Regions from separate parts of the Simiduia curdlanivorans genome, predicted to be linked through region 1. Evidence: predicted binding sites of a transcription regulator. Region 1 holds the regulator's gene; each other region holds the start of a gene.
The links. Region 1 encodes FliA, which starts transcription of late flagellar genes. Its sites were predicted from a motif close to TAAAGTTATNNNNNNNNCGGCCGATANCC; they were not measured.

Region 1 (10,646 bases):
CCAGAAATTCCGTTTGAACCGGAATTAGCAGTTTGTCACAAGCCGCTAGAGCATTAACGAGCAATATTCCGAGCAATGGCGGACTATCAATAATTGCAATATCAATAGTGGATGAAATCAACCCAAGCGCTTTACCTAGCACTAAACCTAAGCCATCTTTACCAATGGCCTGACGCTCAAGGGTCGCGAGAGCCGTTGACGAGGGCATCATGGAAACTAAAGGCATAGGCGTTGGAAGCAGCAGTGACTCAACGAATTCTTTGCTTAGTTTATCCTTGAATTGAAATAAACTGTAGGAGCCTAGCTCTTGATGATCGGGGTCTTTGCCAAAATAACTGGAAAGCGAACCGTGAGGGTCAATATCAATCAATAGCACGCGCTTGCCTGAGGCAGCCGCTAGGCCAGCCAAGGTAATTGCGCTAGTGGTTTTACCAACCCCACCCTTTTGATTCGCCACGGTCCAGACTTCCACCATAACCCCATTTTAAAAAAGACGTCGCCATTATATTGACGCTGTTTGACTATTCGTCAGTTTGCTCAGACACACGCGATGGATCACTGGTAAATAAAATGCCACCGCTTTCAAGTTTAATCGCCCGCAGACCATTAATCTTTGCCGGCTCACTCGGTGGTTGACTTTCGTTTACGGCTTGATTCAGCTCAGGCAGAAGATTGGGGGCCTCCCCAAACTCCTGTGCTGACTTTGCCGGCTCTGCCGCTGGCTGCTTCAATGAAGCAGGTACTTCAACGAAGGTATCAGCGTCTAAAATCGCGTTCACATCCTGGTCATCTAAAGACCGAGTGGGTCTATCGGGCTTTTCCCTCGCCACCATCAGCACAACGCGCCGGTTCTGAGCGCGCCCAGCCTCTGTAGAGTTATCGGCAATGGGCTGAAATTCTCCATAGCCAACCGCAGATAACCTTTCCGGCGCCACGCCCTTGTCAGCAAGTAATTTTACCACTGCACTGGCTCGAGCAGCAGACAACTCCCAATTGCTCGGAAAAAGACTGGTTTGAATGGGCTCGCTATCGGTGTACCCCTCCACCTGAACAGGATTTTTGCCGCTCGAGAGATGTTTAGCTATTTCCGCGAAAATCAATTTTGCGTCAGCGCTTGGCGTCGCGCTGGCCGAACTAAACAGCACATTGCTGTTTAGTCCTATTTCCAGCCAAAATTCGTTGCTGTTAATGGACACCAAATCCCTGTCAATGAGATCGGCTAACGACTCGGACAAATTTTCAGCCATGTGTGGTAGGTCAGTTTGCTTTTCAAAAGCACCCTCCCCCATCCCCTCGCCTAGTTTAGGCTTAGTGTTTTCAATAACAGAGGGGTCACTCGAAAGACTCGGCTCGCCCACCTGTATTGGATTTAGGGTTTGCGACTGGAATTTAAAGGTACTGACTAGGGTATCTGATAGAACACGGTATTTTGTTTCAGACACCTGAGAGACGGAGTACATCACCACAAAAAACGCAAATAACAGCGTAATAAAGTCAGCATAAGACACTAACCAGCGCTCGTGATTCACGGCTAAATGTGCCGATCGACGCCTTGCCATGTTAACTACGGGATGTAACCATTGAGTTTCATCTCAATGGCCTTGGGATTTTCACCTTCAGCAATTGCCACAATCGCCTCAATAATTAACTCCCGATAACGACTCTGTTCTTGAACGCACATCGCCAGCTTATTCGCGATAGGGATCAGCAACAGGTTCGCAAACGCAACACCGTATATCGTCGCGACAAATGCCACTGCGATACCCGGCCCCAGTTGCGAGGGATCGGCGAGGTTCTGCATAACCGAAATGAGCCCCATGACAGCACCTAAGATGCCAATGGTTGGAGCGTAACCACCCATACTCTCATAAAACCTTACGGCGTCGGCATCCCGCCCTTCGATGATGATTAAGTCATTTTCCAACACTCTGCGAATGTCTTCTGGCTCGCTACCGTCAACCAGTAATTGCAGCCCTTTTCTTGCGAACAAATCCTTTTCTGTTTCAGAAAGGGTTTCCAAGCCAAGTAGACCTTCTTTTCTCGCCGCCATTGCCCATTTCACACTGCGCTTTACGCCTTCACTGAAGGGTGTTGGCGGCGGCGTGATAATCCAAGGTAACAATGACAAGGAGCGGCGGATACGGTCTTTAGGGGTTTGCAGTAGCGCCGCACCGATGGTACCGCCAATAACAATTAACGCTGCCGGACCGTTGAGTAAACTATTCCAGCTGCCCCCCTCCAGCATATTACCGCCCAGCAAGGCGGCAAAGCCGATAAAAACACCAATTAAGGTTAAGAAATCCATTTTATAATTCCTTAACCAGTAGACCGCTTAATTCAGAAAGCTTTACAGTCCGGTCAGATAAACCCTCGCGTACGATTGCCTGCGGCATACCATAGATAATGCAACTTGCCTCATCTTGGGTCCAAACCGTTCCCGCCCGCGATTTTATTAATCTTGCGCCTTCTTTTCCATCGCTCCCCATACCCGTCAATACAATTGCTAACACCTGGTGACCAAAACATTTTGCAGCACTTGCGAAAGAAATATCAACGCAAGGGCGGTAATTTACACGATCATCACCGGCAATAACTTGGATGGTTTTCAAGCTCGGATCGAGCATTAGCTGGCGCCCGCCGGGGGCCAGATAAACGACGCCCGGTTTTAGTATATCGCCAGACTCCGCCTCCCTGACCGAGAGTGAGCTTTGCTTATCCAAGCGATCGGCGTAGGCTCGCGTGAAATTTTCAGGCATATGCAAAACTAAAATAATGGGCACAGTGAAGTTTTTCGGCAAGCCCTTAATAACTTCTGATATGGCTAAAGGACCTCCCGTTGAGGCGCCAATAAGTATCAGTTTTATTCTGTCTTTAAGTGGTTCGGCGGAAGGTTTTGGTTCAACAATTTTAGCTGGCGTTACAGATCTAATGGAAATGTCGGCTTTCGGCTTTGCGATGGCGATTATTTTTTGATGTAATTTGGCCTTGAGCGCCTCCGAGTTTCTTGAGACTTCGGAAAAATTTTTCGGTAGAAAATCTACCGCGCCAGCATCTAACGCGTCTAGCGTTGTCCGTGCTCCCTCGTAAGTGAGGGAGGAAAACATCAATATTGGGGTTGGACAGTCCTGCATAATAAACTTCACAGCACTTACGCCATCCATCATGGGCATTTCATAGTCCATGGTGATGACATCAGGTTTTAGCTGTTTGGCTTTTTCTATTGCTTCGCGCCCATTGGCGGCAATGCCGACAACTTGTAATTGAGGATGAGAGCCAATCATTTCCTTCAGCCGCTGCTGAAAAAAATTAGAGTCATCAACAATGAGTACCTTGATGACCATCTACCGCCCCCATAAATAATAAATTAACGTGCTATGAAAAATCCCCACAATAGTTAACTGCATGAATATTCGCCAATAATGCTGACTATCGTTTTTGACCTGCATAGCGTTTCAACATGCTTGGCACGTCCAAAATTAATGCGATGCCACCATCACCTGTGATAGTCGCGCCAGCCATACCGGGTGTGCCTTGGAGCATCTTGCCAAGCGGCTTAATCACAACCTCTTCTTGACCTATCAGTTGATCCACTACAAAGCCAACTCTTTGGGTTCCGACGTTAACAATAACCACATGTGCAGCTTTAGGCTGTTTTATATCCCGCCCACCCTTAACGAGCCAGCGCTTCAGATGAAACACGGGTACGGCTTTTTCTCTAACAGTCACACACTCTTGTCCATCAACAATGTTGATGCGAGTAAGATCCATATGAAATATTTCATTGACGCTAACCAATGGCAGCGCAAAGGTTTGATTAGCGAGCATGATCATGAGCGTGGGCATGATTGCCAATGTGAGCGGAACCTTAATGATGATTCGCGTGCCTTCATTGAGCTTAGATTGTATCTCGATAGAACCATTTAACTGGGTAATTTTTGTCTTGACCACATCCATGCCTACACCGCGGCCAGACACATCAGAAATTTCAGTTTTAGTAGAAAACCCAGGGGCAAAGATCAATGCAAAAGCTTCAACATCGGAAAGTCGCTGAGCAGCATCTTCATCGAGAATGCCTTTTTCTACCGCTTTCTCACGCAGCTTTTCAGGGTCCATACCGCCGCCATCATCGGTAATAGACAGAAGAATATGATCGCCCTCTTGCTCCGCTGCCAGAATAACTTTTCCCGTGCGCGGCTTACCTTTGCTCTCTCTTACATCGGGTAGTTCAATGCCGTGGTCGACCGAATTTCTGACCAAGTGAACAAGGGGGTCAGCCAGCGCTTCGACGAGGTTTTTATCTAGATCTGTCTCCTCACCCTGAAGCTCTAGGTTAATATCTTTCTTTAACGTGCGCGCCAAATCACGAACAACCCGGGGGAAGCGACCGAACACTTTCTTAATGGGTTGCATACGGGTTTTCATCACCGAGGTCTGCAAATCGGCGGTGACAACATCCAAATTACTCACGGCCTTAGTTAGCGCCTCGTCGTTGGTATTCAAGCCGAGCCGAACCAATCGATTTCGCACTAACACCAACTCGCCAACCATATTCATGATGTCATCGAGGCGTTGGGTGTCCACTCTAACCGTAGTTTCAGCCGCAGGGGCTGGCGTGGCATCGCGGGCGGGCGCTGGTGCTGCGGGCGTAACCGGCGCTTTAGCTGATGGTTTTGCAGGTGTTGTGGCAGCAGGCTCTGGTGTAGATTTCGCTGCGGGTTTAGCCGGTGTTGTCGCGGGTGTTGTTGCGGGTGCCGGTTTTTTCGCTGCGGCAGTTGATTTTGGAGCCTCAGCCTTTGGCGCAACAACTGGGCCCTTGCCTTTACCGTGAAGCTCGTCCAAAAGCGCTTCGAACTCGTCGTCGGTAATTAAGTCACTGGCGCCAGCGGCCGGTGCCGGAGATGGGCTTGGTTTTACGACGGCGCTAGGCCCCTTGCCCTTGCCATGCAATTGATCGAGTAAGTCATCAAATTCATCTTCGGTGATTTCGTTACTGTTTGCTGCAACGCCTTTTCCAGCATCTTTAGATGCAGGACTAGAGACCTGCGGTGCAGGTTGCTTTTTAGCTGGACCCTTACCTTGACCATGTAATTGATCTAATAACGCCTCGAATTCGTCGTCGGTAATGTCATCAGATTCTGGTTTAGCCTCTGCTTGATTTGCTTCAGGTGGATCTATCGCATCCAGTAGATCGTTAAACTCTGAATCGGTGATATCACCTTCTTTAGCAACGTCTTGCGCACTTGACGCTTGCCCTTCGACGGATGCTGGTTCGGGCTCAACCTCGGCTATCGCTGCAGGGGCGTCATTTAAGTCTTCGAGATTTACCAACCTTTCGAGCTGATGAATCAGTTCAGCACTCGCTGGCGTCAACGGCTCGCGGCTTTGCACCTCATCAAACTGTAGATTTACCGCATCCAGTGCTTGCAGTACTACATCCATAAGTTCAGATGTAACCGACCGCTTTCCAGTACGTAAAATATCAAATAAATTTTCTGTAATATGGCAGCAGTCAACCATTGCACCCAATTGCAAAAAACCAGCACCACCTTTAACCGTGTGAAATCCACGGAAGATGGCGTTCAATAAATCCTTATCGTCAGGTTGGCGCTCTAACTCTACGAGCTGTTCCGACAATTTTTCCAATATCTCCCCTGCTTCCACTAGGAAGTCTTGTAAGATATCGTCGTCATCGCCAAAGCCCATTCAGCGCTCCTTAACTAGCAAAGGTTTAAACTCAGAATCCGAGACTTGAAAGTAAGTCATCGACATCGTCCTGGCCCGAAACCACGTCACCGCGTTTATCTGCGTGAATTTGTGGCCCTTCTCCAGCAGTATCTTTACCTGCCGCAACTTGGTTATCGGCGGGCATTTGAATTCCTGTAATTTCTTCTACTTGGCCTGCCAGTCTCATTAGATCTACCAGACTGGTTTCCACATCCGAGACCAATCCAATCACTTTCTTCAACACTTGTCCGGTTAAGTCCTGGTAGCCTTGCTCCAAAATAATATCTTGAAGATTGGCATTTAAGATTCCAGCACCGGTTTCCATTTGATCCAAAAACTGATCCATACGCCTATAAAGCTCGCGAAAATCTTCCGCGCTTAATTCACGACGAATCAGTGCTTGCCATTGCAATTTAAGGGAGTTTGCTTCGCGACCTAGGTCCATGGCAATCGGCGCAGACGCTTCGACCTTATCCATGGTTTTGTCAGCTGCATCTTGAGTAAGCTTTAATACATAATTTAATCGGTCACTTGCATCGGTGAGGCTATCTGCCTCTGATACGGGTGCGTCGATATTAAAATTACGGATGGCAGTGTGTAAGCCACGAGTAAGTTTCCCAACTCTGTTAAACAGGTGCCGGTCGCGACTCTCAATAATTTGTTCGATCAGCTTGGATGCATCTTCGTAATTGTCGCCTTCCAGTTTTTCGATCAGGAGTTTGGCGCAATCACGAAGCTCTGACACAAACTCTTGGTTGCCCAGATCTTCAGATTCGTTATTCATGGCTGCCTTTGTCACTGCTTAGGGGTTATCCAACGCGCTCAAAAATTTTGTCTATCTTTTCTTTGAGTACTTGGGCAGTAAAAGGCTTGACCACATAGCCGCTCACACCAGCTTGAGCTGCCTCAATAATCTGATCTCTCTTCGCTTCGGCCGTCACCATCAATACCGGTAGCGCGGCTAAGCGCTCGTCAGCACGAACGTGTTTGAGCAGTTCAATACCTGTCATGCCAGGCATATTCCAGTCGGTGACCAAAAAATCGAAATCTCCCGATTTCAACATGGGAAGTGCCGTTGCGCCATCATCAGCCTCTTGCGTATTACTGAAGCCTAAATCACGTAAAAGGTTTTTGATGATGCGTCTCATTGTTGAAAAGTCATCAACGATAAGAATTTTCATGTTTTTGTCCAAAGCAACCTCCGTCGTACCTGCTGGACCCCATTCAACTTTCAGTCTAGTAGCTGGATGACTACTAGCCAGTTTTAGTCATTAAATCGTTCATTTTATTGCTGTTTGGTCTAATCGGTGTCTCTATGCCAACCGGAAAGCTTGGCCTTTAGCCGTGCGGCTGCCTGAGAGTGTATTTGAGAAACACGGGATTCGCTCACACCCAGAACCTGGCCTATTTCCTTTAGGTTCAATTCCTCGTCGTAGTACAGAGAAAGTACCAATTGTTCCCTTTCGGGTAGTTGGGTTATCGCCTGCGCAAGCGATTGCTTTAGCGCCTGCCGCTCAAAAGCGTCTGTGGGGGGCTCTAAGCCTATGGACGTGGGCTTCTCGTCGAGCACTGAATCGTCGTCGCCGGCAGACTCTTCGTAGCTGAAAAGCTTGCTGCTAGAGGTATCCTGCAGAATGCTTCGGTATTCATCGAGGCTGACAGAGAGCTCATCGGCGATCTCTTTTTCGCTCGCCGTACGCCCTAATCTAGCTTCTAAGTAGCGTACTGTCTCAGCCACGCGGCGGGCATTTCTGTGAACGGAACGAGGCACCCAGTCACCTTTTCGGGTCTCATCCATAATTGAGCCACGAATACGAATACCCGCATAGGTCTCGAAGCTCGCGCCTTTGGACGGGTCAAACTTCTGGGCCGCTTCTATTAATCCAATCATGCCGGCCTGAATAAGATCGTCAACCTGCACACTGGCAGGCATTTTAAGCATGAGATGGTAGGCGATACGCTTTACCAGAGACGCATAATCTTCGATTCGAATGGGATCACTGGCTTCGCGACTTGCCTGATCGTACATGGCTAACCCCTCAACTGCTGCCATCGGTCAAACGCCTGCTTCCGATGTTTCTAGCAAACGCTCAACAAAAAACTCCAAATTGCCTGACGCAGCTTTCGGTAATGGCCACTCTGAAACTCGGCTTGCCAAAGATCTGATGGCAATCGATGCCTTCGATTGCGGTGAATAGTCGACCAGGGCTTTCTGGTGTTGCACGGCTTTGCGCACATTTTCATCAAAGGGCACAGAGCCCTCAAATTGTAGGGCTACGTCGAGGAACTTGTCGCACACTTGCTGCAAACGCTTGACCAACAATTGGCCTTCATTGGCAGAGCGCGTCATATTCGCCACCACGCGAAAACGCTGCATGCCCGCATCTCTATGCAATAACTTAATGAGTGCATAGGCGTCCGTCACCGACGATGGTTCGTCACAGACCACCACTAGCGCCTCGTTGGCAGCCCGTACAAAACTCACCACGGTATCGCTAATGCCTGCGGCTGTGTCGATTACCAACACATCCAACTGATCCGAAATATCGCTAAAAGCGCGAATAAGCGCGCCATGCTGCTGTTTACTAAGGGAAGCCATTTGCTGAACCCCGGACGACGCGGGCACAATCCTAACCCCTCCGGGACCGCTGATCAGCACATCGCGCAAAGAGCATTCGCCAGAAAGCACGTCGGCGAGCGTCTTATTCGCGCGAATGCCCAGTAACACATCGACATTGGCAAGCCCTAGGTCAGCGTCTAACAGCATGACCCTGCGACCGAGTTGCGCGAGTGCTATGCTCATATTCACCGATATATTGCTTTTCCCTACGCCACCCTTGCCGCCGGTTACCGCTATGACTTGAACTGGATGGTGCCCCATGACTACTCCTACAAATGAGTCTTGCCTTGATTATAGTTGTTCGGATTGAACCTGCCGACTTGATTCGGCCGATGCCGCAAATTTACCCTCCACATGGCTTTGCGCGCCAAACTGTGCTGCCTTAGCCACCACTTGATGGCCTTTCGCTATCTGAATATCGGCTGGAATTTCTTGGCCGTCGGTGGTGTAAGCCAATGGCAAGCGGTGCTGCAATAGCAGTCCGATCGCCTCACCAAGGGAAGGTGTTTCATCGAGCTTGGTTAAAATGACGGCCGATGGGTGCGCCGCACCGTAGGCATGATAACTCGCTTTTAACATCTGCAACTGGCTATTTGCCGCCATCACCAGCAGGCTATTCACCTTGCCGGCACTGCGCAGCTGTTCGAGCTGGGCTTTCAGTTTAGGGTCGCCATGGCGCAGACCGGCTGTGTCTATTAACACCAGCTTTTTATGGCTGAGGTTAACGAGAACCTGCTGTAGCGACTCGCCCTCAGATACCACTTTTACGGGTACAGAAAGAATTTGTCCCAAGGCATTTAATTGTTCGTGAGCCGCTAGGCGATAGTTGTCTGTAGTGACAATGGCAAGCCCTTCGGCACCGTGTTTGATCACAAAACGCACGGCAAGCTTAGCCAAGGTTGTGGTTTTACCCACGCCGGTGGGACCGATGAAGGCAAATACCCCGCCACTTTCAATCACATCTCTGCCCGCCGTCGGTATGCGCTGCGAAAGCAACGCCAACGCTTCTGGCCAGGCTTTCGCTACAGGCAGTTCGGTATTAACTGACGCTATTAGCCGCTCCGCTTGAAAATCGGGCAAACCTAAGCTGTGAAATTTGCTCACCAATTCAGTGGCTACTAGGGGCCTGTGCAAATGGGGTTCTTGCAACCTTGCCTGTAGCATGGCGCGCATTTCACTGAGCTCTTGATGCAAGCGGGACATTTCCGCTTGCTGTGAGAAAGTGTCTTCGACGGCGGGTCTGGGCCTCATGTCTTTAGGTGCAGTGACTGGAACGCTTTTCTTCGCTAGCTGCGATGCCCACACATCAGCCCTCTCGTTACTATCGGCAGCCACAACAGGTTGGTTTGTTTGAGTGCCCTGCTCCTTGCGCTTAGCCGCCAGCATTTTCTGCCGAGCCATTTCGATTTCATCGGCTAACTGAGAGCCAGTCTTGCCGCCAAAAGGGCGCGCCTGACCGCTTGGTGCCGGCTTTGCCTGTGAAACGGCTTCGGAGACAAGGTGTTGGTGTTGCCAGGCATTGTCGCTACCGAGCGGCAAAGTGGCTGCTGGGCTATCGTGTTTTTGCTCGGCAAAAGCCTGCTGCTCTTCGGGAAAGCGCGACGCTGCCTCCACCGTGGCGTGCATTTCAATGCCATCCGGGTGCCGTCGGGTAGAGAGAATAATCGCGTCATCACCTAACTGCTCCCGTGCAATCTCAAGGGCACGGCGCATATTGGCTGCAATGATCTTTTTAACGGCCATAGAATTCTCCTGGCTTCAGGTAACTAAGCGCCAACGCTTGCGACAATCGTTATTTGCTTAGTTTGTGGAATCTCGTTGTAGGCTAACACCGCAATTTCTGGCACAAAGGCTCGAATAAAGCGCGATAGCTGAAACCTGAGTTGGGTGGCCACAAGTAAAATTACCGGGCCACCACTGGCTTCTTGTTTCTGTGCCGCCTTCTGCACCGACAGCCTTAATTTTTCGGCCAAACCAGGTTCAATCACCGGCGTGCCATCGCCACCTTTTTGACTCTGCTGGTAGGTCTTCAGCAATATTTGTTCCAAAGCGGGTTCTAGGGTAATAACAGGCAGGTCTGGTTCATTCCCCACTAAAGACTGAACTATCTGGCGACTTAAAGCGCTGCGCACCGAGGCCAACAATGTGACGGGATCTTGACTCTTTTCACTGTTGGCAGCGACAGCTTCGGCGATGCTACGCATATCTTTAATCGAGACATTTTCAACCAACAACAGCTGCAAGACTTTAAGTAAGGTTTTCAAACTGACGCTTTCGGGCACCAAATGCTCGGCTAACTTGG
Region 2 (10,646 bases), on a different contig from region 1:
CGAATCAAGGTTTAAGCAGACCTACGCTAAACACGGCAAAGCATAAAGCCCCAAAGTTTAGGACAACTTAGGGGCTTTAGCCTGCTTTAGAACAGGTTGCGACCTTTGCCCGCTGCGATGCGCATACGCAAGGCATTGAGCTTAATGAAGCCCTCGGCATCTTTCTGGTTGTAGGCGCCGGCATCGTCTTCGAAGGTGGCTATCTTGCCGTCGAACAAGCTGTCTTCGCTGCGCCGACCCGCAACGCTGACGTTACCCTTATAGAGCTTGACCCGCACTTCACCGTTTACCACATGCTGCGACTCATCGATAGCCACCTGCAGCATCTTGCGCTCCGGACTCCACCAGTAACCGTTGTAAATCATCTCGGCATACTTGGGCATCAGCGCATCTTTCAGATGTGCAACTTCGCGATCGAGGGTCAAAGACTCAATAGCGCGGTGAGCTTTTAACAAGATAGTGCCGCCCGGGGTTTCGTAACAGCCGCGGGACTTCATGCCAACATAGCGGTTTTCAACGATATCTAAGCGGCCTACGCCGTTGGCACCGCCGACTTTGTTCAAGGTTTCCAACACGGTGGCAGGAGACATATCTACGCCATCAATGGCCACCACATCACCGGCTTTATAAGTCAGGGTAATGTAAGTAGGGGTATCCGGTGCCGCTTCAGGCGCTACCGACCAACGCCACATGCCCTCTTCGGCCTCTTCCCACGGATCTTCCAAAATACCGCCCTCGTAGGAGATGTGTAGTAAATTGGCGTCCATCGAGTAAGGTGACTTGGTTTTCTGCTTGGCAAAATCCACCGGAATATTGTGCTGCTTGCAGTAATCCATCAATTTTTCGCGCGAGTTCAAATCCCATTCGCGCCAAGGTGCAATCACTTTAATGCCCGGCTTCAGTGCGTAGGCACCCAGCTCAAAACGCACCTGATCATTACCTTTACCGGTGGCGCCGTGGGAGATGGCATCGGCACCGGTTTCGTTGGCAATTTCAACCAAGCGCTTGGCGATTAGTGGGCGCGCAATAGAGGTGCCGAGTAGGTATTCGCCTTCGTAAATGGTGTTGGCGCGAAACATGGGGAAGACATAATCGCGCACGAATTCTTCGCGCAAATCTTCAATATAGATTTCCTTGATACCCATAGCTTTGGCTTTCGCGCGCGCTGGCTCAACTTCTTCACCCTGACCAATATCGGCAGTGAAGGTCACCACTTCGACGTTGTAGGTTTCTTGCAACCACCGGGCAATCACTGATGTATCAAGCCCGCCAGAGTAAGCGAGTACCACCTTTTTTAGCGACGACATAGACAACTCCATTCACCTGCTGAGCGGACGCTAAACCCATAAAACTATGGTTTAGCCGGAAAATTAGGGCGCGAATTGTATAACCAATCACGCCTGATTCACAGGGTTAAGGCCGCGCAAAGGAAGGTTTTTTAAGGCGCGGATGCCATTTCTGGCGCGACGTCGCGATCGACGCGAACGGTGACACGTCTATTTTGAGCGCGTCCGGTTCGGCTTTGATTCGATACCACCGGATAGCGCTCGCCATGCCAGCGCACGGTAAATTTATTTTCCGGAATGCCTTCGCGCTTGAGAAATTCTGCCACGGCCTCGGCCCGCCGCTTGGACAACTCCAAATTTTCATCGCGAATACCTTTGCTGTCGGTATGGCCGTCAATATACAGGTGCGTCACTTTGGGGTCGGCCAAGGTATAGATCGCAATATTGCTGAGCTTGCGTTTTTCCGAAAGCGGAAAATCATCGCCAGAGGAGGGAAAGTACACGGAAGTTTTGGCAATTTGATCGTAATTAACCGGCAATAATCCGGCCAAACATTTTAAAAACTGTTGGTAAGCGGGCTGGAATTTAATCGGCGACAGAGCCACCTGCGAGGATTCAACGGCGCCATACCAAGGGTAGCGAGTAAACACTAACTCGCGCCCACCCTGCAATTCCGTTAAAGCGCGGTTCGACAATTGATCGTTTAGACTCACCGGCAACAGGCCTTGAGTAACAGGCACCAAGCCCAGCTCGATATTTTTCATGCGCGGTCGCCACACCGGTGCCCGCGCGGTGAGCCTTGCCTTGCCAGTTTTTAGCCGCGGCGTATCGGCCTGCAGCTGCAGTGCCAAGCGCTCGCCGGCCTTATGATAGAAACTGGCGGCGCCATAAAAAGGCACCTCTTGGCGCAATTCACAGAGAAAAATCGAACTATTGACCTGCCATTCACTTTTATCCATGGCCGGCGTGTACTGGGTGGCCGCCGCTGCGGGGCCAAACAAGCTCAGCCCGAACAGCCAAGCTATGGGTGATTTAGTGATATTTTTCATGAACATAACGCCATTTACCTCGCCTACCCCAGCATAATCGCCACCGCTGCAACTCCACGCCGGTAGCTAACTCTTAGGTTATCGGCTCGCTTGAGTCGAAATTAAGGTCTAATTTAGGTAGGATGCGCGCCATCACTCAGCAAGGCTGACCAGCACAGGATTTGGTATGACCCAAACACTTACCCTCACCCGCCCAGACGACTGGCACATTCATTTACGCGACGGCGAGCAGCTGGCCACCACGGTACCCGATGCCGCGCGCTATTTTGGCCGCGCCATTATCATGCCCAACCTAGTGCCGCCGGTAATGAATGCCGAGCAGGCCATAGCCTATCGCCAGCGCATTTTAGCCCAGCGCCCCAGCGGCAGTAACTTCGAGCCCTTGATGGTGCTGTACCTGACCGACAACACCAGCGCCGCCGACATTGTGGCCGCAAAAGCCGCCGGTGTTGTGGCCGCCAAGCTCTACCCAGCCGGCGCCACCACTAACTCGGACTCCGGCGTTACCAGCTTAGACAAGATTTACCCCGCGCTCGAAGCCATGGAAAAGGCCGGTATGCTGTTTTTGCTTCATGGCGAAGTGACCGATGCCAGCATTGATATTTTCGACCGGGAAAAGGTCTTTATCGACCAGATACTAAGCCCGCTGCGCCAGCGTTTGCCCAACCTTCGCATCGTGATGGAACACATCACCACTAGCGACGCAGCGCAATTTGTGGCCGAGAGTTCAAGCAACACCGCCGCCACCATCACCGCGCACCACCTACTCTACAACCGCAATCACATGTTGGCCGGCGGCATCAGGCCGCACTATTACTGCCTGCCCATTCTGAAGCGCAACACCCATCAGCAAGCACTGATTAAGGCGGCCACCAGCGGCAACCCGCGCTTTTTCCTCGGCACCGATTCCGCGCCCCACGCACGCGACAAGAAAGAGGCCGCCTGCGGTTGTGCCGGTAGCTACACCGCCCATGCCGCCATCGAGCTCTACGCCGAGGCCTTCGAAGCCGCCGGCGCGCTTACGGCACTGGAAGGTTTCGCCAGCCACTTTGGCCCAGACTTTTATGGTATTGCGCGCAATACTGATACCATCACGCTGGTCAAAGAGAGCTGGCGCGTACCCGACTCCCTACCTATGGCCGGCAGCCAACTGGTGCCATTGCGCGCCGGCGAAAGCCTGCAATGGCGCGTGGCACCGGCATAACCGACAGTAACTTGTTCAACCCGAAGACCTTCCCAATAGATTAAGGCGAAAGATTAGTGAACCCAGCGGAACCGCAAGACAGCCCAAAAACCCTTCTAGCTCAACGCTTTAGGGGCTTTTTACCCGTTGTGGTAGATGTGGAAACTGGCGGCTTTAACGCCGATACCGACGCGCTATTAGAAATTGCCGCTGTCACCCTGCGCATGGACGACGACGGCATACTGCACCGGCACGAGACCTTCGATTTCCACGTCGACCCCTTTGAAGGCGCCAACGTCGAACAGGCCGCGCTGGATTTTACTGGTATTGATATCGACAACCGCGACGCGGTGCCGGAGATGATGGCGATTCCTGATTTATTTCGCGCCATTCGCCGCGCCGTCAAAGAAAACGGCTGCTCGCGCGCCGTCATTGTCGGCCACAACGCCCACTTTGACCTGGGCTTCGTCAACGCCGCCGCCAACCGCTGCGATGCCAAGCGCAACCCTTTCCACCCGTTTTCCTGTTTTGATACTGCGACGCTCGCGGGGCTGGCGTACGGCCATACCGTGTTGGCCAAGTCTTGCCAGTTGGCAGGCATAGAGTTCAGCAATAGCGCCGCCCACTCGGCCGCCTACGACGCCGAAAAAACGGCCGATTTATTTTGCAAAATTGTCAACCGCTGGCGCGAGTTAGGTGGCTGGCTGGGCCAAGTAGTCGAGGAATAAGCCTCTGCGCAATATGTGCAGGCATAAAAAAAGCGGCTTTCGCCGCTTTTTTTATGCCTGCATCATCTGGTGCCGCTTAGTCGTTCTCAAGCCGTAAACAAAACCAGTAAAAACAATGGGTTTCGTATTCGTCGTCGAGAGGGGTTATCTCGGTGCTATCCAGCATGCCGTCGCCATTGGCGTCGATACTGGAAAACTGGCCGAGAAAACTGCTGTATTCAGCTTCGGTGACTTCGCCATTTTTATCGCCATCGAGCTTATTAAAACGCGCCTTGAGGATAAGGGTGCGGCGAGCCGAGTCGATTTGCTCATACTCATCGTAGCTAACGCCACCGGACACGTTTAGATCCATCAAGCGAAAAATATCGAGTTTTTTCGCGCTGATTTCTTCTTGCGAAATACGCGAATCACCGTTGAGATCGTATTTGGCTAACAACCAACCGTGGGAGCCATCCGCTGTCGTTTGTGCGCCGGCAAACATAGCCGTACTCAATAACACAAACGTAAAAAGTAATCGTTTCATAACCTACCCGCCTATTTATACTTGTTCTCGGGCAATCCGTCGCTGCTGCCGCCTACCAGTCCTTAGTATTAATACCAGAGTCTTAATACTACGTGGCAACGGCTCACCATAACGGATAATGGGTCACAAAACAGCCATATCAATAGAAGCATTTGGAATATAGAACGCTAGTCCAATAGGAAGTCGCTACAAGCGGCGAGCCCTTAGTCACGCAAAGGCATAAGAGCAGGCAGCATCTACTATTTCCCTAGCGGCTAGAGTGCCAGCGCACTTCCCGGGCGTGCTTATCCACCAGCTCGACAACATCGAGCACCAGAGCAAACAAGGCCATACGCACCAAGATGCCGTTATCGGTCTGGCGGAAGATAGCCAGATTAGGGTTGGCATTCAGGTCGTTATCCAGCTCGTTGGCCTCGGCGCGCGAGTCACGCGGCAAGGGGTGCATAATGACCGTATTGGGTTCGCAAAACTGGGTGTAAATCTGCTGATTCAAACGAAAGCGGCCGCGATAGAGATCGGCCTCTTGCTTGGAGGTAAAGCGCTCCTCTTGAATGCGGGTGGAATAGGCGATATCAACCTTGCTGATACTCGCGGTCAGCTCGTCCGTCACCTGCACTTGATGGCCGGCTTTGCGCATTAATTCAACCAAGTACTCAGGCATGGCCAGCTCGGTCGGCGAGACCAAGGTCACTTGCAAGTTTTGATACAGGGCGAGCAGGCGGCAGAGGGAGTGCACCGTGCGGCCGTGCTTTAAGTCGCCAATCATGGCGATGCGCAGGCCATTCAAGCCCTTGCCCTTGGCGGCCAGCTCTTTGCGAATGGTGTAAAGGTCGAGCAGCGCTTGGCTCGGGTGTTCGTTCGAGCCATCGCCGCCATTGATGACCGGCACTCGGCTAGCCTCGGCAAATTCGGCGACGGAGCCATTTTGCGGGTGGCGCATGCAAATCACATCGCTATAGCCAGACAGCACCCGAGCGGTGTCGTACAGCGACTCGCCCTTGGCGATAGCCGAACTTTCGAAACCCGTGGTTTCGCGCACTTCACCACCGAGTAAATTAAAGGCACAGCCAAAACTCACGCGAGTTCGAGTACTGGGCTCAAAAAACATATTGCCGAGAATCGCACCCTCAAGAACGCGTGTTACCCGCCGACGACTAGCGTAGGGTTCCATGGCATCGGCAACGCGAAAGATACGCTCTATGTCGGGTTGTTCGAATTGATCAATAGACAGAATATGGGCGCCAGTAAAATCCACAGTAACCTCGGGGCTAAAAGACAGACGGCCGATATTTTAGCGGTCGGACTCCCGAAGCGCTACGCTTATACCTAGGGAACCTCTGAATAACTCTGGTACCGCTCTGCGTGACCTGTAGCGGTCAGCCGCAAGGCGAGTTTCGCAGCTAAGGGCCGTAGCCCTTAGCAAGAAGCTCAACGCAGCGGATGGCCGCTAAAGGCCACGCCCTACGGGGCTTCCAGCAAATTCCGTGTGAATTGGGGGCGGCCATCCGCTTGCGACTTCTCGACAGACCCCGGTATGCCTTCGAAGCCGCGCCTAGCCCACGAAATCTGCTGGAAGCCAGAGCGGCACCAGAGTTATTCAGAGGTTCCCTAGTAATACACAAGATACGGAATAGCCCATTTAAGACACCCACCAATTAGGTGATTAGCCAAGAGGAGCTAGTGTGGTTATACACAACCCGGAAACACTGGTGAAATATGTTAGCGTCGACACCGCTTTACAAATTTTAAACAGTCAATCGATGCGCTGGAGCGCGCCGCATCTCTTTAAAGACCCGTTCGAGCTAAACCATCTATCTGGCCTAAGCTTCGACCCGCAAGCCATACTAGGGGCGGCCATTCAGGCCGCAAATGCCATGATTTTTGCCAAGGACGAACCCCGCGGCATGGCACCGCTAACGGTGGTCATTCGGCGCTGGCGCGAAGAGGAGCGCTTTCAATCACCCGATGAAGCCCTGGACGTGCTAAAAGAGCTGCTGTCGCAAATGGTGGACAACCGCCTGCAATTGCTCGATCAACTCATGGTCGATTGGCGTAAGTTTTGCCGTACGCTGCGCATCTGTAGCTTTTCAGCGAAACCAGACAATGTCGCGGCCTGGACGCACTTTGCCGACAATCATCGCGGCGTTGCCATTCGCTTGCAGTGCGGCGAATTTACCTCGCTACCCAAACCCCAGCAGGTCAGCTACCGGCCCATTAGACCGGAAATAACTAGCATGAAAGAGCAACTCGATGTGGTGCTCACCAACCAGGCCTTTGATGCTCAAGAGCATTTCTTCGAGAAATTTACCAGTAAATCACTACACTTTGCCTCGGAGGCTGAATGGCGCTGCTTTCGCCAAGTAAAAGATGAAGTGGGGGCGGATGCAAAACCGGAGAGCGAGTGGTACGAAGACGTTAAGTTTGAGCGCAACGATGTCACCGCCATCTATTTCGGCGCCCAAACAGACCCGAAGGCCATGCGCCAGATTTACGCCATCATTAAAGAAAAATATAACCAGGCAAAAGTATTTCAAGCAAAGACCGCAGCGGGAAAATACGAAATAGAATTTAACCGCATCACCAACGGTTAGTGCTTAGCTGCACCAGAGTGATAGGCGACAATCACTCTGGTCAGCCGCGCATTGCCCCACTGGAGCCAAGTCACCCTGCCACGCACGCGACGCGAAAAACCATTAGACCAAAGACGCACCGTAGGCTTCCAGTTCGCGTAAAATTTTCAAGTTGCGCTCAGTTTGGTCCGGCTGTTGTGCCAAGGCGGCAATGCGATCGAAGTATGCATCCAGCACAATACTGGCGCCCTGCTCTGGTTCAGTCAGGCGCAGATAACACTGCTCTTCCCATTCGAACTGCTCTTCTTCGCTCAAGCTGTGAAAAAAATGCCGCGCTCGGTAGCGCATCAACAAGGTGTTTAAACGCTGATCTTTAAACTGGATATTGGCTAACAACTCGGGCGCGCTGGCGCGCACCTGTTGCATTATTGGCTTGTCTTCATTGGGAAGAAAACCCTGGTACAACTGCTGCTCTGGGTCGGCACTTGGGGCAAAATCGCCATCGCTAAACACCTCGCGCAACACGCTGTTGAGATCGGCCTCGCGCAACATCGCCCAGTGCTTTTCGCACAGGGCGCGGTCAATGTGCAACCTAGCGGCAACCGGTTCAGATAACATGGCGAGCGGCGCTAGCATTGGGCTTTTGTTGGCGTGCACCAACTTAAGCGGAATACGTGCAGCACCTTGCGGCAAGTCGGCATCGGCACAAAATACCCGCGCTCGAATGTCGGCGGCGCTTAAGCTCATCAAGGGTGTGGGATCTACCGCTAAATTATAAACAATGGTGGCATTTTTATTGACCGGGTGCGGGGCCAAAGGCATTACCAATGCGCTGCAGCCATTGCTCGCAGGAAAACGCGAGGATACGTGCAACAACGGCTTTTTAGTAATCCAATCAAATTGCCGCTGCACTGCGTCTTTCAAGCGTAAACCGTAGGCATAATCGTAGAGTTTTGGCTGCTTGGTTTTAATCAACCGCGCCAGCGCTATGGTGGCGTACACATCGGAGAGCGCATCGTGCGCGGCTTCGTGCAGCAAGTTATTGGCGCGCGCCAAGTCCTCTAATTTAAAGCTGGGGCTGCCATCGTCTTTCACCGGCCACTCAATGCCCTCCGGCCGCAGCGCATAAGTCATACGCACAACATCAATCAAATCCCAGCGCGAGTTGCCATTTTTCCACTCGCGCTCATAGGGGTCGTAAAAATTGCGGTATAGGGTGTAGCGAGTCACCTCGTCGTCGAAACGCAGGCTGTTATAGCCCACACCGCAGGTGCCCGGCTGGATAAATTCAGCGTGAATCTTGGCAATAAATTCCGGCTCGCTCACACCTTCGACCAAGGCCTTTTGCGGGGTAATGCCGGTAATCAAGCAGGCATCTGGGTTGGGCAGCAAATCGCCAGTGGGCTTGGCGTAAAGCATCATGGGCTCGCCAATAACATTCAAATCTTCGTCGGTGCGCACGCCAGCGAATTGCGCGGGCCTATCTTGCGCGGGGTTTGCTCCCCAAGTTTCATAGTCATGCCAAAAGAGGCTATTCATTTGCATCAACCCACAGCTAATTTTCAACGCTATGATAGCGCAATTAACTTGGGATATACTTCGCCGAACCAAAGCCAATCGAAAGAAAAATGACCAAATTAGAAAATCTGTTCGACAAAAATCACAACTGGGCCGAAGCAATAAAGGCGGAAGACCCGGATTTCTTTCTAAAACTCTCACAGCAGCAAGAACCCGATTATCTTTGGATTGGCTGCTCAGACAGCCGTGTGCCTGCGAACGAAATCGTGGGTTTAATGCCGGGCGAGCTGTTCGTACACCGCAATGTCGCCAATGTGGTATTACACACCGACATCAATTGCCTGTCCGTCATTCAATACGCGGTGGATGTACTCAAGGTTGATCACATCATGGTGGTGGGACACTACGGCTGCGGTGGTGTGCGCGCGGCACTGCAGAATCAGCAACTCGGCGTGATCGATTTATGGATTCGCAACATTCGCGATATTTACTACGCACACCGGGCCCATATCGAATCTTTCCCCACCGAAAAAGAGCGGGTAGATCGCCTGTGTGAGCTCAACGTTATGCAGCAGGTGCAGCAGGTGAGCCGCACAAATGTGGTACAGAATGCCTGGGCGCGGGGTCAATCACTGTCGGTACACGGTTGGATTTACGGCGTATCCGATGGTTTACTGAAAGACTTGATCGAGCCTATTACCGGTGTCGAGCAAATCCCAGACCAGTATAAAGTCTTCAAGCTAACGCCTACTTAAGTTAAAAGGCGCTCAATCTTTTACCAACACGCGATCGGCACCGGTAAATTCCGGTGCCTGAATCGACAAGACTTTCAAGGGCTGCTTCGAAGTCACTTGCACGCCATGCACACGCCCTTCCGGCACATGAATAAAATCGCCCGGTGCGATATTCACCGATTCGTCACCTAGACGCATAACGCCATGCCCCTGCAACACATAAATAGTCTCACTGTGATGTTGATGAATGTGATTAGGTACCGTTTCTCGAATGAAAATGAGAAAACTCGAGCTGTGTTTGCCGCTGGCTAGAGATTTGACTTCAATATTCTCCACACCGCTCGGTTGCAGCGCGAGTAAGTGCGTTTGAGCGCTGGCATCCGCGGCCACATATAACAATAGCGCGCCAACAGCCCATAATACCGCTAGTAGTCGAATCATCCCGTTAACCTCAAAGTTCGTATAAGCGTTGATTATGGGGTCTCGTTTTCATTTTCTTGCCCCCTCTTTTATACCTTTCTCATTTTTAACCTTCCCTTTTTAGCCGCTAAGGCTAGCAGAGTGGCACGCGTGCAAAGCAAGCAAAAAAACGTTAAATAACGCCTTCATATTTTCTGCATAAAACCGCAACACAAGTTGCGTAGGCTTAGCACTCCTCAACTCGGCCAAGGCATTCACGATGAAAACCTCACACCGACTCACCACGCTCGTATCGGTACTCGCTTTATTTATACTCTCCCATACAGTAACGGCAACAACCTCGTCACAGGAAAGACATCACCTAGACAGTCAGCGCGATAACGGTGCCGCGCACTATGCTAAATCCCGCCCACTCGCTATTTCCCTCGGCCCTAGACCCTACTTCTTGGTAGAGGATATGGACCCATCGCCACTCAAAACGAAACTTGAACATTGCGCCAATAACCGAAGGGCATTTCGCAGCTCCGACTTCTCCATCGGTCACCGCGGCGCCGCCTTACAGTTCCCCGAGCACACCGAAGAATCCTACATAGCGGCGGCGCGCACCGGTGCCGGTATCATCGAGTGCGACGTCA
Region 3 (10,646 bases), 2.7 Mb from region 1:
CCACCATGCCGGAGCCTTCGCACATGGCGGGTGTGATCGCCACCAAGCGCTCATCCACCGCGGCTTGTTGGCACAACCAGTCGCCGAATATTGTTTGATATTTTTGCTTGCTGCTGGCGACATCTTGTACCGGTTGTTTGGGCTCAATTTTGTTGAGCGCATGGTAGCCAACCGGATCGGCCTCTGCAGGCGCAAAGCCTTTGCCCTTCTGGGTAATGATATGCAGTAGCTTAGGGCCTTTGATATCGCGCAAATTAGTGAGGTAGCGCACCAGGCCTGCGGTATCGTGGCCATCGATGGGGCCAACGTAGTTGAAGCCCAGTTCTTCGAATAGCGTGCCGGGCGACACCATGCCCTTCATATGCTCTTCGGTCTTGCGCGCTAGCTCCCAGGCAGCGGGAATTTTCGACAGCACTTTGCGGCTGCCTTCGCGCAGGGCGTTGTAGGATTTACTGGCCCAGATGCGCGAGAAGTAGGTGGCTAAACCGCCGACGTTCTTGGAAATAGACATATTGTTGTCATTTAGAATAACCAACATGTCGGTTTCGGTGTGCGCGGCGTGATTCAGTGCCTCGAAGGCCATACCGGCGGTCATGGCGCCGTCGCCAATGATAGCCACGGTTTTATTGTCGAGGCCGGCCATTTCATGGCCTAAGGCCATGCCTAAGGCAGCGGAAATTGACGTGCTTGAATGGCCCACGCCAAAGGTGTCGTACTCGCTTTCACTGCGCTTGGGGAAGCCTGCCAGGCCGTCTTTTTGGCGCATGCTCAACATGGCTTCGCGCCGGCCAGTGAGAATTTTGTGCGGGTAGGTTTGGTGGCCCACATCCCAAATGATTTTGTCGGCGGGGGTGTTGTACACGTAGTGCAGTGCCACGGTAAGTTCGACCACACCTAAGCCGGCGCCGAAGTGGCCGCCCGTTTGCCCGACGCAGTAGAGCAGGTAGTGGCGCAGTTGTTGCGCTACATCTTGCAGTTGATCGACATCCAGCAAGCGCAAATCTTCAGGCAGCGCAATGCTGTCTAGGAGCGGTGTTTCTGGGCGCTGGCGGGGAATTTCGTTAAACATAACTGAATGTCGGCACTGGCTAGCTTGAGGCTTGAACCGGCCATTTTAGGGCGCCAGTGGTTAAATGACTAGCGCCAATTGGGGAAATTGGGGGCGCGGGCAATCCGGTCGCCCCATCAGGCTTTGCGCTCGACGATATAGTCCGCTAATTGCCGGAGTGTATCGGCAGCGGGGCCAAGTTGGGCGAGCGCTTGATGGGCGTCGCTATGCAACGCCTGCGCCTTGGCTTTTGCCCCGTCTAACCCTAGTAGCGACACATAGGTTGGCTTATTGTGGCTGCTATCAGCTCCTTGTTGTTTGCCTAAGGTTTCGGTGTCTGAGGTGACGTCGAGTATGTCGTCTTGCACCTGAAAGGCGAGGCCAATCGCCTCGGCGTAGTGTTCCAGCGCCAAGCATTGTTCGGCATTGGCGCCGGCGGCCAGCGCGCCCATGGTCACCGCGGCCGAGATAAGTGCGCCGGTTTTGTGCCGATGCATGCGCTCCAACTGCTGCAGGTCGAGTTGTTGATTGACCGCGGCTAGATCGATGGCCTGGCCCAGCACCATGCCCTGGGCGCCAGATGCACGGGCTAGGTGAGTGATTAATTGAACTTTCAGCTCGGCCGCCAAGGGTGCAAGCGCTAACAGCTCAAAGGCAAAGGCTTGCAGGGCATCGCCGGCTAAAATCGCGCTGGCTTCGTCAAAGGCGATATGGGTAGTGGGTTTACCGCGCCGTAAATCGTCGTCGTCCATGGCGGGTAAGTCGTCGTGCACTAAACTGTAGGCGTGAATAGATTCGAGCGCGGCGGCTATCCATTCGAGGCCCTCTTGCATGCCCGGCCTAATGGCTTGGGCGCTGGCGTAAACCAGCAGCGGGCGCACGCGCTTGCCGCCGTTAGTTAGGCTGTAATGCATGGCCGCCTTCAGCTGCGCGCCAGAGCCGGCCAGCTGGTCTAAGGCTTGTGCTAGGCGAGCGTCGACATCGCGTTTAACCCGCTGGCTGAAGGCATTGAGCGTTACTTCCATGATCAGTCTTCTTGCTCGCTGCCATCGAGATTTTCGTAGCGCACGTCACCATTTTGCGCCAATAGCACTTGTACTCTTTGCTCGGCGGCCTGCAGCCGCGCTTGGCATTCGCGCGTGAGTTGTACGCCTTCCTCAAAGGCCTTCAAGGAGTCTTCGAGGCTGAGGTCGCCCTTTTCCATTTTGGCAACTAACGCTTCGAGTGCGGCCAGGGACTGTTCGAAGTCTTGTGGTTTTTTGCGGCTGGCCATGGCTAAGCGTCCTGTATCTGGGCAGAAATGTGCGGTATTCGTTGAAGCCGCCACCCTATACGAGGGCTTCGGATCGGTCAATCGCGAAGGTGCGCTGTATCTAAAAGCGAAAATTCTTTGTACTGATTTCCAAGCTAATCCCAGTTTCCTAACTAAACTAATACGGTAGTCGCAGGGTTCAGTTTGAGTGGCTTTGGACGATAAGTAAGAAGAAAACCGGCAATGGCTGCGGATATCGATAAGCAAGTAAGGAGTTTTCTGTGGATTTAGCCACGCTCATTGGCCTTTTGGGGACCATTGGTTTGATTTTGACCGCCATGTTGATGGCGGGTAATTTAGGTATGTTTGCCGATGCGCCCTCCTTTGTCATTGTGGTGGGTGGGTCGATTTTTGCGGTAATGATCAAATTTGGTTTATCTCATTACCTCTCTGCCGTGAAAATCATGGCGAAAAGCTTCCTGTTTAAAAGTACCGATCCGGTGGATTTGATCGCCGAAATCGTCGAACTTGCCGATGCCGCCAGAAAGGGCGGCTTACTCTCTCTAGAAGGCAAAGAGGTGAGTAACTCGTTTTTGCAGAAGGGTATTCAGCTGTTGGTTGACGGTCACGACCCCGAGGTAGTGAAGGCGCTCTTGTCTAAAGACAAAGCCCTGGCCATCGAGCGACATGAGTATGGCGCCAAGATTTTTGCGGCTATGGCAGAAACGGCGCCGGCCATGGGCATGATCGGCACCTTGGTGGGGTTGGTGGCCATGTTGTCGAACATGGATGACCCAAAATCCATTGGCCCAGCCATGGCGGTAGCGCTGCTGACGACGCTCTATGGCGCGATTATGGCAAACGGTATTTTTGGCCCCATGGCCGACAAACTGAAATTGCGCGCCGGTGAAGAGGCCATGATCAAGAGCTTGGTGCTGGATGCGCTCTTGGCGATTCAGGGCGGTCAAAACCCACGGGTTATCGATTCCATGTTGCGCACCTACCTTCCCGAAGGTAAGCGCGAAGCGGCAGATGCGGGTTAAGGAGTAAACCTGTGGCTGACGAGGAAGAGCACGACTGTAAATGTCCACCGCCGGGCTTGCCCGCGTATATGGGCACCTTCGCAGATTTAATGGCACTGTTGATGTGTTTCTTTGTGCTGTTGTTATCTTTTTCTGAAATGGATGCCATGAAGTTTAAGCGTTTAGCTGGCTCCATGGCGCAGGCCTTTGGCGTGCAAAATAAACTCAATGTGGATGACGTGCCCAAGGGCACCAGCATCATCGCGCAGGAGTTTAGCCCCGGCACGCCAAACCCAACACCAATTAACGAGATATGGCAAAAAACCCAAGACATTACCGAGATGAGTTTGGAGGTTCAGTGCAACGAAGAATACGACGTCGAGCAGGGCGAGCAAGCCACGGAAGCGGGTATTAAAGCGCGCATAAGAGAAAAGCTCGAAGAGTTGATTCAGCAAACTGAAAACGATGCCGTCGAGCTGGCTCAGGCGCTGCAGTCACAAATTATTGCCGGTGAAATTGAAATTGAAACCCAGGGCCGGAAAATTATTATTCGCATTCGAGAAAAGGGTTCGTTCCGCTCGGGCTCAGCTGATTTAGTGGGTGAATACGCCGATGTCATGGAAGAAATTCGCGCCGTGCTAAGGTCTAAGCCCGGCAAGATTGAAGTGCAAGGGCATACCGATAACGTGCCTATCGCCACGGCGCGCTTTCGCTCCAACTGGGAGCTTTCTTCGAGCCGGGCGGTATCTGTGGCGTCGGAGCTGATGCGCGGCAATGAAATCAATCCGCGTCGGTTTCAGGTCTCGGGTTTTGCCGATACTAAACCTTTGGTGGCGAACGACAGCGGCGAAAACCGGGCGCGCAATCGCCGGGTGGAAATTGTGATTCAGCAGGGTGTGGATTCGGATATCGACAAGGCCGATCTGGAAGTCTTGAAAGAAGAGGGGCAAGATATTTTGCGCGATTTAAATTTGGACCCAGAGTATCTCTTTGATCTCGACCCGAGCGAGGTGTTCTGATGCCCGAGCGCCGACGTTTTTTTCGCATTAATGACAAGGTGGGGGTGGCTTACCGCGTGCTGACCGAAGAGGAGGCGAGAACGCGGCAAGAGCACGATCCACAACCGGTGGATACGCTGAGTTTACTGTCTCGCTATGAGAATGCTATCGATCAGCTATTGCCGCAGTTGTCGTCGCCGGTGATGACGGAATTATTTACCACCCTAAATAACAAAATTAACTGTGTTATTGCGCAGTTAGAGCTCGATAGTCGATTGGTTAGGGATGTTGCGCATCGCGTGCGCGAGGTCAACATCAGTGCCTGTGGCATGGCTTTTATCACTGAAGAATTAATTGCCGCCGGCAAGGTGTTGAGTCTCGATTTGATTTTACGGCCGGAGGGCAATCATATCGTCACCTACGGCAAGGTGCTCGACTGTGAACCGGTTGACGGTGGCTATTATTTGCGGACAAACTTTATTGCACTTAGCCCCCACGATCAGGAGGTTCTAATTCAGCACATTGTTAAGCGCCAAGGCTCGCAGTTGCGTGACCATCGGCTGATGGTTGAGCTCGAGGAACAATCAGAGCTGCAAGCGGCGCTGGCGCTTGGTATACCAAAGCCGGCAACTAAATAGTGTGCTTAGGCTGTCGCTTTGTGCCGGGCGACAGGCTTGAGCGGTTACGCGTTAACCCTCGCTCCGCTGAGGCGAGCAGCCGGCGAAGCCGGAAAAAGTGCTTGACGATCTGTATGAATTTTATACACTCGAACTAAATGCCTAACCAGAAGAGGAGGGCTTCGCCTTCATTGTTACCAGGCGCTCATGTGACGACCTTGTGCTGCTTTTCTTAGTAGCCGGTAACTTTCTCGCTTTTAAATACCACTTTATCGTCTTTTTTGTTCGATCTTTCCTGTTTTTGTCATATCTCTTTCGCGCTAGCGCCGTAGCTTTTTACCTAGCTAGCCATAGCGCCGATGAATTTCGTCCGTTGTTCATGGAGAGACCCAATGCCTGAAGCACGTATTCTTCGACTTAATCTGTCCGGCCAGCCCATTGAATGGATCGGTTGGCAGGAGGCGGTGTGTCTGTACGCGAGAGATTTGGTGACCTGGAGTTTGGGCGGCGTGGTTAAGCGCGTGGTGGGTGGCGAATCCCGGCTCACTGGCTTAACCAGTCGCATTCAGTTGCCGTCAATTCTGGCCTGCGGTGGCGGTCGATTAGCGCCCGTGCGCAATCGGCCACCGCTGACCAATCGAGCGCTGTTTCGGCGCGATGACTATCGCTGCTTGTATTGCGGAAAGTCTTTCAGCTTTATCAATTTGTCGCGCGATCATGTGCAGCCCACCAGCCGCGGCGGTTTGGATCGCTGGGAAAATGTTGTGGCAGCGTGCAAGCGCTGCAACCAACACAAAAGTAATTTTCTCTTGGATGAGATTCAGATGAGCCTCATTGCTTTGCCTTATCGGCCTAACAATGCCGAGTATCTCGCCTTGGTAAATAGCGACCGCATACGCGGCGACCAAATGGAATACCTGCGGCCGCAGTTTTCCAATAACTGTCGTTGGTTGTAACGGCGCCGGATAGGGTATCCTTAGGGCATCTTTTGTCACAAAAATTCGGTAGGTTCTAAGGTGGACGTGTATCTCGTTGGCGGCGCCGTGCGCGATGAATTGTTGGGCTTCCCCTTTCACGAGCGCGATTGGGTGGTGGTTGGCGCAACGCCAGAGCAAATGCTCGCCGAGGGCTTCACCCCAGTGGGTAAAGATTTTCCGGTTTTTCTACACGGCACGACGCGCGAAGAATACGCGCTGGCGCGCACAGAGCGAAAGTCTGGGCGCGGTTATACGGGCTTTACCTTTCACACCGACGTCAGTGTAAGTCTCGAGGAAGACCTGATTCGTCGCGATCTCACCATCAATGCCATCGCCAAAAATACCGAGGGTGAATTTATCGACCCCTATGGTGGCAGGCAGGATATTGAAAATAGAATGTTGCGCCACGTATCCCCCGCTTTTGCCGAAGATCCAGTGCGCATATTGCGCATCGCGCGTTTCGCTGCGCGCTACCATCAATTGGGCTTTGTGGTGGCGCCAGAAACCCAAGCGCTTATGCAATCCATGGTCGATGCCGGAGAGGTGGATCACCTAGTAGCCGAGCGGGTATGGAAGGAAATGCAGCGGGCGCTGGCCGAACCCAATCCCGAAATATTTATCGAAGTGCTGCGCGCGTGCGGCGCCTTAGCGCGCCTAATGCCCGAGTTAGATTGTCTGTGGGGGGTGCCGCAGCGGGCCGAATATCACCCGGAAATTGATACCGGTGTTCACACCTTGCTGACCTTGCAACAAGCGGTTTTGTTAACCGCAACGGATGCCGATACGCGCGTGCGGTTTGCGGCGTTGGTGCACGACTTGGGCAAGGGCGTCACGCCAGTTGACGAATTGCCTAGGCACATTGCCCATGAGCATCGAGGTATACCTCTCGTTAAAGCGGTGTGCGCGCGGTTAGGTGTGCCCAAAGAGCACCGCGATTTAGCGCTAGCGGTTACTGGGCAACATCTTAATTGTCATCGCTTATTCGAGTTGAAGCCGGCCACCGTGCTTAAAATGCTGCAAGCTTTAGATGCACTGCGTCGACCCGAGCGCCTGCCCTTGTTTGTCGCCGCTTGTAAAGCTGACGCGCGCGGGCGAACTGGCTTTGAAGCCGCGCCCTACCCGCAAGCGGAATATCTAGCCGCGGCACTAGCGGCTTGTTTGGCGGTAAAACCCGATAAGTTGATGGCGCAGGGCTTAACCGGCAAGGCCTTGGGCGACGGTATCAATCACGCGCGAATCGCAGCGATTGCCAAACTGAAAGATGAGTGGCCCGCCGCAAGTCAGTAACAAGGGGTAAGAAATATTTAACGACCTATACCGCTTAGCTGATAGGCTTGGCTTAGGCTGAGTACAAAATGGAACTACCTCAGGTGTTAAAGACTTGTCTGAAACCACAGTGATTGCCTCGTACGCGGAATTTCGTACTGGCGCTCAACAGCATGAGCTAATCCTCTCTATTCGTGGCGATTGGCATTTGGGCGAAGCGCCCGAAGGCGGGCAGCTGTGCGCCTTGTTACCGCCCGGCTGCACATCCTTAAGCCTCAATACCGCTGAGCTGGGCCGCTGGGATTCCAGCTTGGCTATCGCGTTGTTGCAGCTTGCCCGCCGCTGTAACAAGAAAAATATTTCATTTCACTATACTCAATCTGCGCCCGCCTTAGTGCAGCTGCTGAAGTTGGCACTGGATGTTCCGGAATACGAACAACCTCATAATCCGGTTGTTATTGGCTGGCGGGCGAAATTACGACACTGGCTAACGGAACATGGGCAAAGCGTTAAAGAGCATTTTATTTTCGTCGGTGATGTGTGTTTAGCGTGTGTTAAGTGGGCCTCCGGTGGTGCTAATACACGCGCTAGCGATATTCTCTATTTTATTCGCGAGTCTGGTCCAAAAGCTTTACCCATTGTTACCCTAATCAGCCTCTTGGTCGGCATGATTTTGGCGTATTTAGGTGCTATTCAATTGCGCCAACTCGGCGCCCAAGTGTACGTAGCCGACTTGGTCTCGCTCGGTATGGTGCGGGAGATGGGCGCGTTAATGACAGCCGTGATCATGGCCGGTAGAACCGGCGCTGCTTATGCCGCGCAATTAGGCACCATGCAAGTTAACGAAGAGATTGACGCGCTAAAAGTAATGGGCGTGTCGAGCTTGGAGTTTTTAGTCTTGCCACGGCTTTTAGCGTTAATTTTAACCATGCCCTTGCTCACCATCTATGCCAATACCATCGGTATGTTAGGAGGCGCGCTCATTACCACCAGTATGGATGTCAGCTATACCCAATACATATTGCAAACTCAGCAAGCGGTAGATTGGCTAGATATTTCAACCGGCTTACTGAAAAGTTTGGTGTTCGGTGTGCTAATTGCCATGGCCGGTTGTCACGCCGGTATTCGCTGCGGCAGAAACTCAACCGCCGTGGGGCTTGCGACCACCAATGCCGTGGTCAGCGCGATTGTCTATCTGGTTGTGGCGGATGCCGCGTTTAACATCATTTACGACAAGTTGGGGATCTGATGACAAGGCCCTTTATAGAAGTTCGCAACCTCAGTATTGGCTACGGTGCGCGCCCAGTTCAAAAAGACTTGAATTTCAACGTTAATAAAAATGATGTGTTTTTTGTGGTGGGTGGTAGCGGTTGTGGCAAAACCACGCTGTTAAAATCCATGATCGGTTTGCTGCCGCCTTCGCAAGGCGATGTCTGCTACGAGGGGGTTGCCTTTTATGGCTCCGATCACGAGCAGCAATTGGCTTTATTGAAAAATTGGGGTATTACCTTTCAAACCGGCGCCTTGTTTTCCAGTATGACGCTGGCGGAAAATGTGGCCTTGCCCATGCAGCTGTACACTAAGTTGACGGGCGCACAAATTAAAGAGGCCGTTGCCTATAAATTGGCGTTAGTGGGCTTGGCGGGTTTTGAAGCCTTTTATCCCTCTGAGCTGTCGGGCGGCATGCATAAGCGCGCGGGGTTGGCGCGGGCTATCGCCTTAGACCCAAAATTGCTATTTTTCGATGAGCCCTCAGCGGGGTTAGACCCTATTAGCTCTATGCGCCTAGACGAGCTGATTGTTCAGGTGTGCGGCGCTTTGGATTCCACGGTGATTATCGTGTCGCACGAATTGCCGAGTATTTTGACCATTGGCACACACTGTATTTTTCTCGATAGCGAGTCGAAAACGATGTTAGATAGCGGTGATCCAAAGGTGTTGGCGGAATCTAGCCAGTCCATCAAAGTTAGAAATTTTCTCAATCGCCAAACTAGTGCAGAGGTTGTCAGCCAATGACGGCAAATAAAAACCTTTCTTTTGCAATAGGAGCCTTTATCTTCGGCGCCCTGTTGCTAACATTTCTGGCTCTACTTTTTTTCTCCGGCGGGCGGCTGTTTGCCAAGAAGCAAAGTGTCATTATGTATTTCGAAGGCTCGGTTCAGGGCTTACAAATAGGCGCGCCTATTAAACTGAAAGGCGTGGTGCTCGGCGAGATATCTGATATTCAAATAAATTTTCAAAGTTTATCCAAACACAGCGGTGGCGATGAAGGTGCCAGTCAGGCAGCGGTAACCACCGTAGTGGCGGATTTACTGCTGAAGCGCATCAGTAGCAGCGGTCTAGCGGCGAGTGAAGAATTTCTAACGGAAGCTGTAGATAACGGCTTGCGGGCGCAGTTAAATTACCAAAGCTTTCTAACTGGGTTGCTCTATGTTGAACTGGATTTTCACCCTGAGTCCCCAATGAAGCGCTACGGTTACCAAAAGGCATTGGTGGAAATTCCCACCATGGCGACAGAGTTTGAGCAGATCTCGAAGAAGTTTCAAAATATAAATCTGGAGGATCTGGTTAGCAACTTAAACCAAATGGTCGCGCGGGTGAATGGGCTCTTGGCCTCGGGTGAGATTGAGCGCACCTTAGTTAGCGCCAATAGCACGCTGAGTGCCATCGAACATGCCGCCAATGGATTGGATGGAGAGGTGGCGGCGTTGAGGCGTGATTTATCCGCAACCTTAGCCCAAGCTGACCAGTTAATTGGTCAACTCAACAATAGCGCCCCTGAAATAGTGGGCTCGTTAAATGCCAGTTTATCGCGCTTGAATAACAGCTTGGTCAGTGTCGAAACTGCGGCTAGCCAAATGGCCTACACCTTTTCCGAGGATGGTCAAACGGTTAATAAAATGGGTGCGGCGCTCGACGATGTTCGCCGCGCGGCGCGCGCGCTGCAAACCCTGTCGGAAACTTTAGATCAAAACCCCGATGCTATTTGGCGCGGGCGCGAAAATGCCGAGGATTGATTGCCCATGAAAACTGTTTTTATACTTTTACTTGCTTGTGTCGCGCTTAGTTCTTGTAAAAGCGTTGCGCCGAAAACATTTTACTTGTTGGGCGATAGCCAGTGGCTGGCGCCGGCGCCTGAGGCTGAAGTTAACGTGTTAGTTGGCATTGGTCCAATCGAATTGGCTGGCTTTTTAAATCGCCCTCAATTGGTTTATCAGGGCCAAGATGGCGCGATTCATGTTGCAACCGGGCATGTTTGGGCCGAGCCTTTAGAAAAAGGTGTGGCGCGAACCTTGGGCATGAAATTGACGGCCCAGAACCCCGCACGCGCCTTTGTTTACTTTCCCTGGCGCCAAGACAGTAAACCCGAGAAAAGTGTGCGGGTACAAATTCATAATATTTTCCGTGCTGCGGAAACGGTGGGCTTGCAGGCAACTTGGGTTGTGGTCGTGGCCGGCGCCGATGG

Region 2: QWY82_RS19475 (flagellar protein MotY) is a predicted target of FliA. The motif match lies at 2,412-2,440, and genes of this name have one in related genera.
Region 3: pomA (flagellar motor protein PomA) is a predicted target of FliA. The motif match lies at 2,499-2,527, and genes of this name have one in related genera.

The regions. Positions count from the first base shown of each region.
Region 1 covers NZ_JAUFQG010000004.1:3,107,664-3,118,309, reverse strand. The annotation lists gene QWY82_RS13840 (ParA family protein) at 1-472, opposite strand, end outside; gene motD (flagellar motor protein MotD) at 522-1,559, opposite strand; gene QWY82_RS13830 (flagellar motor protein) at 1,565-2,305, opposite strand; gene QWY82_RS13825 (protein-glutamate methylesterase/protein-glutamine glutaminase) at 2,307-3,341, opposite strand; gene QWY82_RS13820 (chemotaxis protein CheA) at 3,427-5,703, opposite strand; gene QWY82_RS13815 (protein phosphatase CheZ) at 5,735-6,508, opposite strand; gene cheY (chemotaxis response regulator CheY) at 6,534-6,917, opposite strand; gene QWY82_RS13805 (RNA polymerase sigma factor FliA) at 7,025-7,777, opposite strand; gene QWY82_RS13800 (MinD/ParA family protein) at 7,781-8,605, opposite strand; gene flhF (flagellar biosynthesis GTPase FlhF) at 8,636-10,087, opposite strand; gene flhA (flagellar biosynthesis protein FlhA) at 10,111-10,646, opposite strand, start outside.
Region 2 covers NZ_JAUFQG010000006.1:1,263,834-1,274,479, forward strand. The annotation lists gene QWY82_RS19470 (argininosuccinate synthase) at 87-1,307, opposite strand; gene QWY82_RS19475 (flagellar protein MotY) at 1,439-2,335, opposite strand; gene pyrC (dihydroorotase) at 2,502-3,539, shown strand; gene rnt (ribonuclease T) at 3,596-4,246, shown strand; gene QWY82_RS19490 (EF-hand domain-containing protein) at 4,323-4,769, opposite strand; gene QWY82_RS19495 (aspartate carbamoyltransferase) at 5,017-6,024, opposite strand; gene QWY82_RS19500 (DUF2971 domain-containing protein) at 6,452-7,360, shown strand; gene sbcB (exodeoxyribonuclease I) at 7,463-8,878, opposite strand; gene can (carbonate dehydratase) at 8,968-9,612, shown strand; gene QWY82_RS19515 (cupin domain-containing protein) at 9,625-10,032, opposite strand; gene QWY82_RS19520 (glycerophosphodiester phosphodiesterase family protein) at 10,271-10,646, shown strand, end outside.
Region 3 covers NZ_JAUFQG010000004.1:431,307-441,952, reverse strand. The annotation lists gene dxs (1-deoxy-D-xylulose-5-phosphate synthase) at 1-1,069, opposite strand, end outside; gene QWY82_RS02125 (polyprenyl synthetase family protein) at 1,186-2,073, opposite strand; gene QWY82_RS02120 (exodeoxyribonuclease VII small subunit) at 2,076-2,321, opposite strand; gene pomA (flagellar motor protein PomA) at 2,582-3,343, shown strand; gene QWY82_RS02110 (flagellar motor protein MotB) at 3,355-4,341, shown strand; gene QWY82_RS02105 (PilZ domain-containing protein) at 4,341-4,958, shown strand; gene QWY82_RS02100 (HNH endonuclease) at 5,330-5,893, shown strand; gene QWY82_RS02095 (multifunctional CCA addition/repair protein) at 5,954-7,201, shown strand; gene QWY82_RS02090 (MlaE family ABC transporter permease) at 7,296-8,429, shown strand; gene QWY82_RS02085 (ABC transporter ATP-binding protein) at 8,429-9,196, shown strand; gene QWY82_RS02080 (MlaD/PqiB family protein) at 9,193-10,197, shown strand; gene QWY82_RS02075 (PqiC family protein) at 10,204-10,646, shown strand, end outside.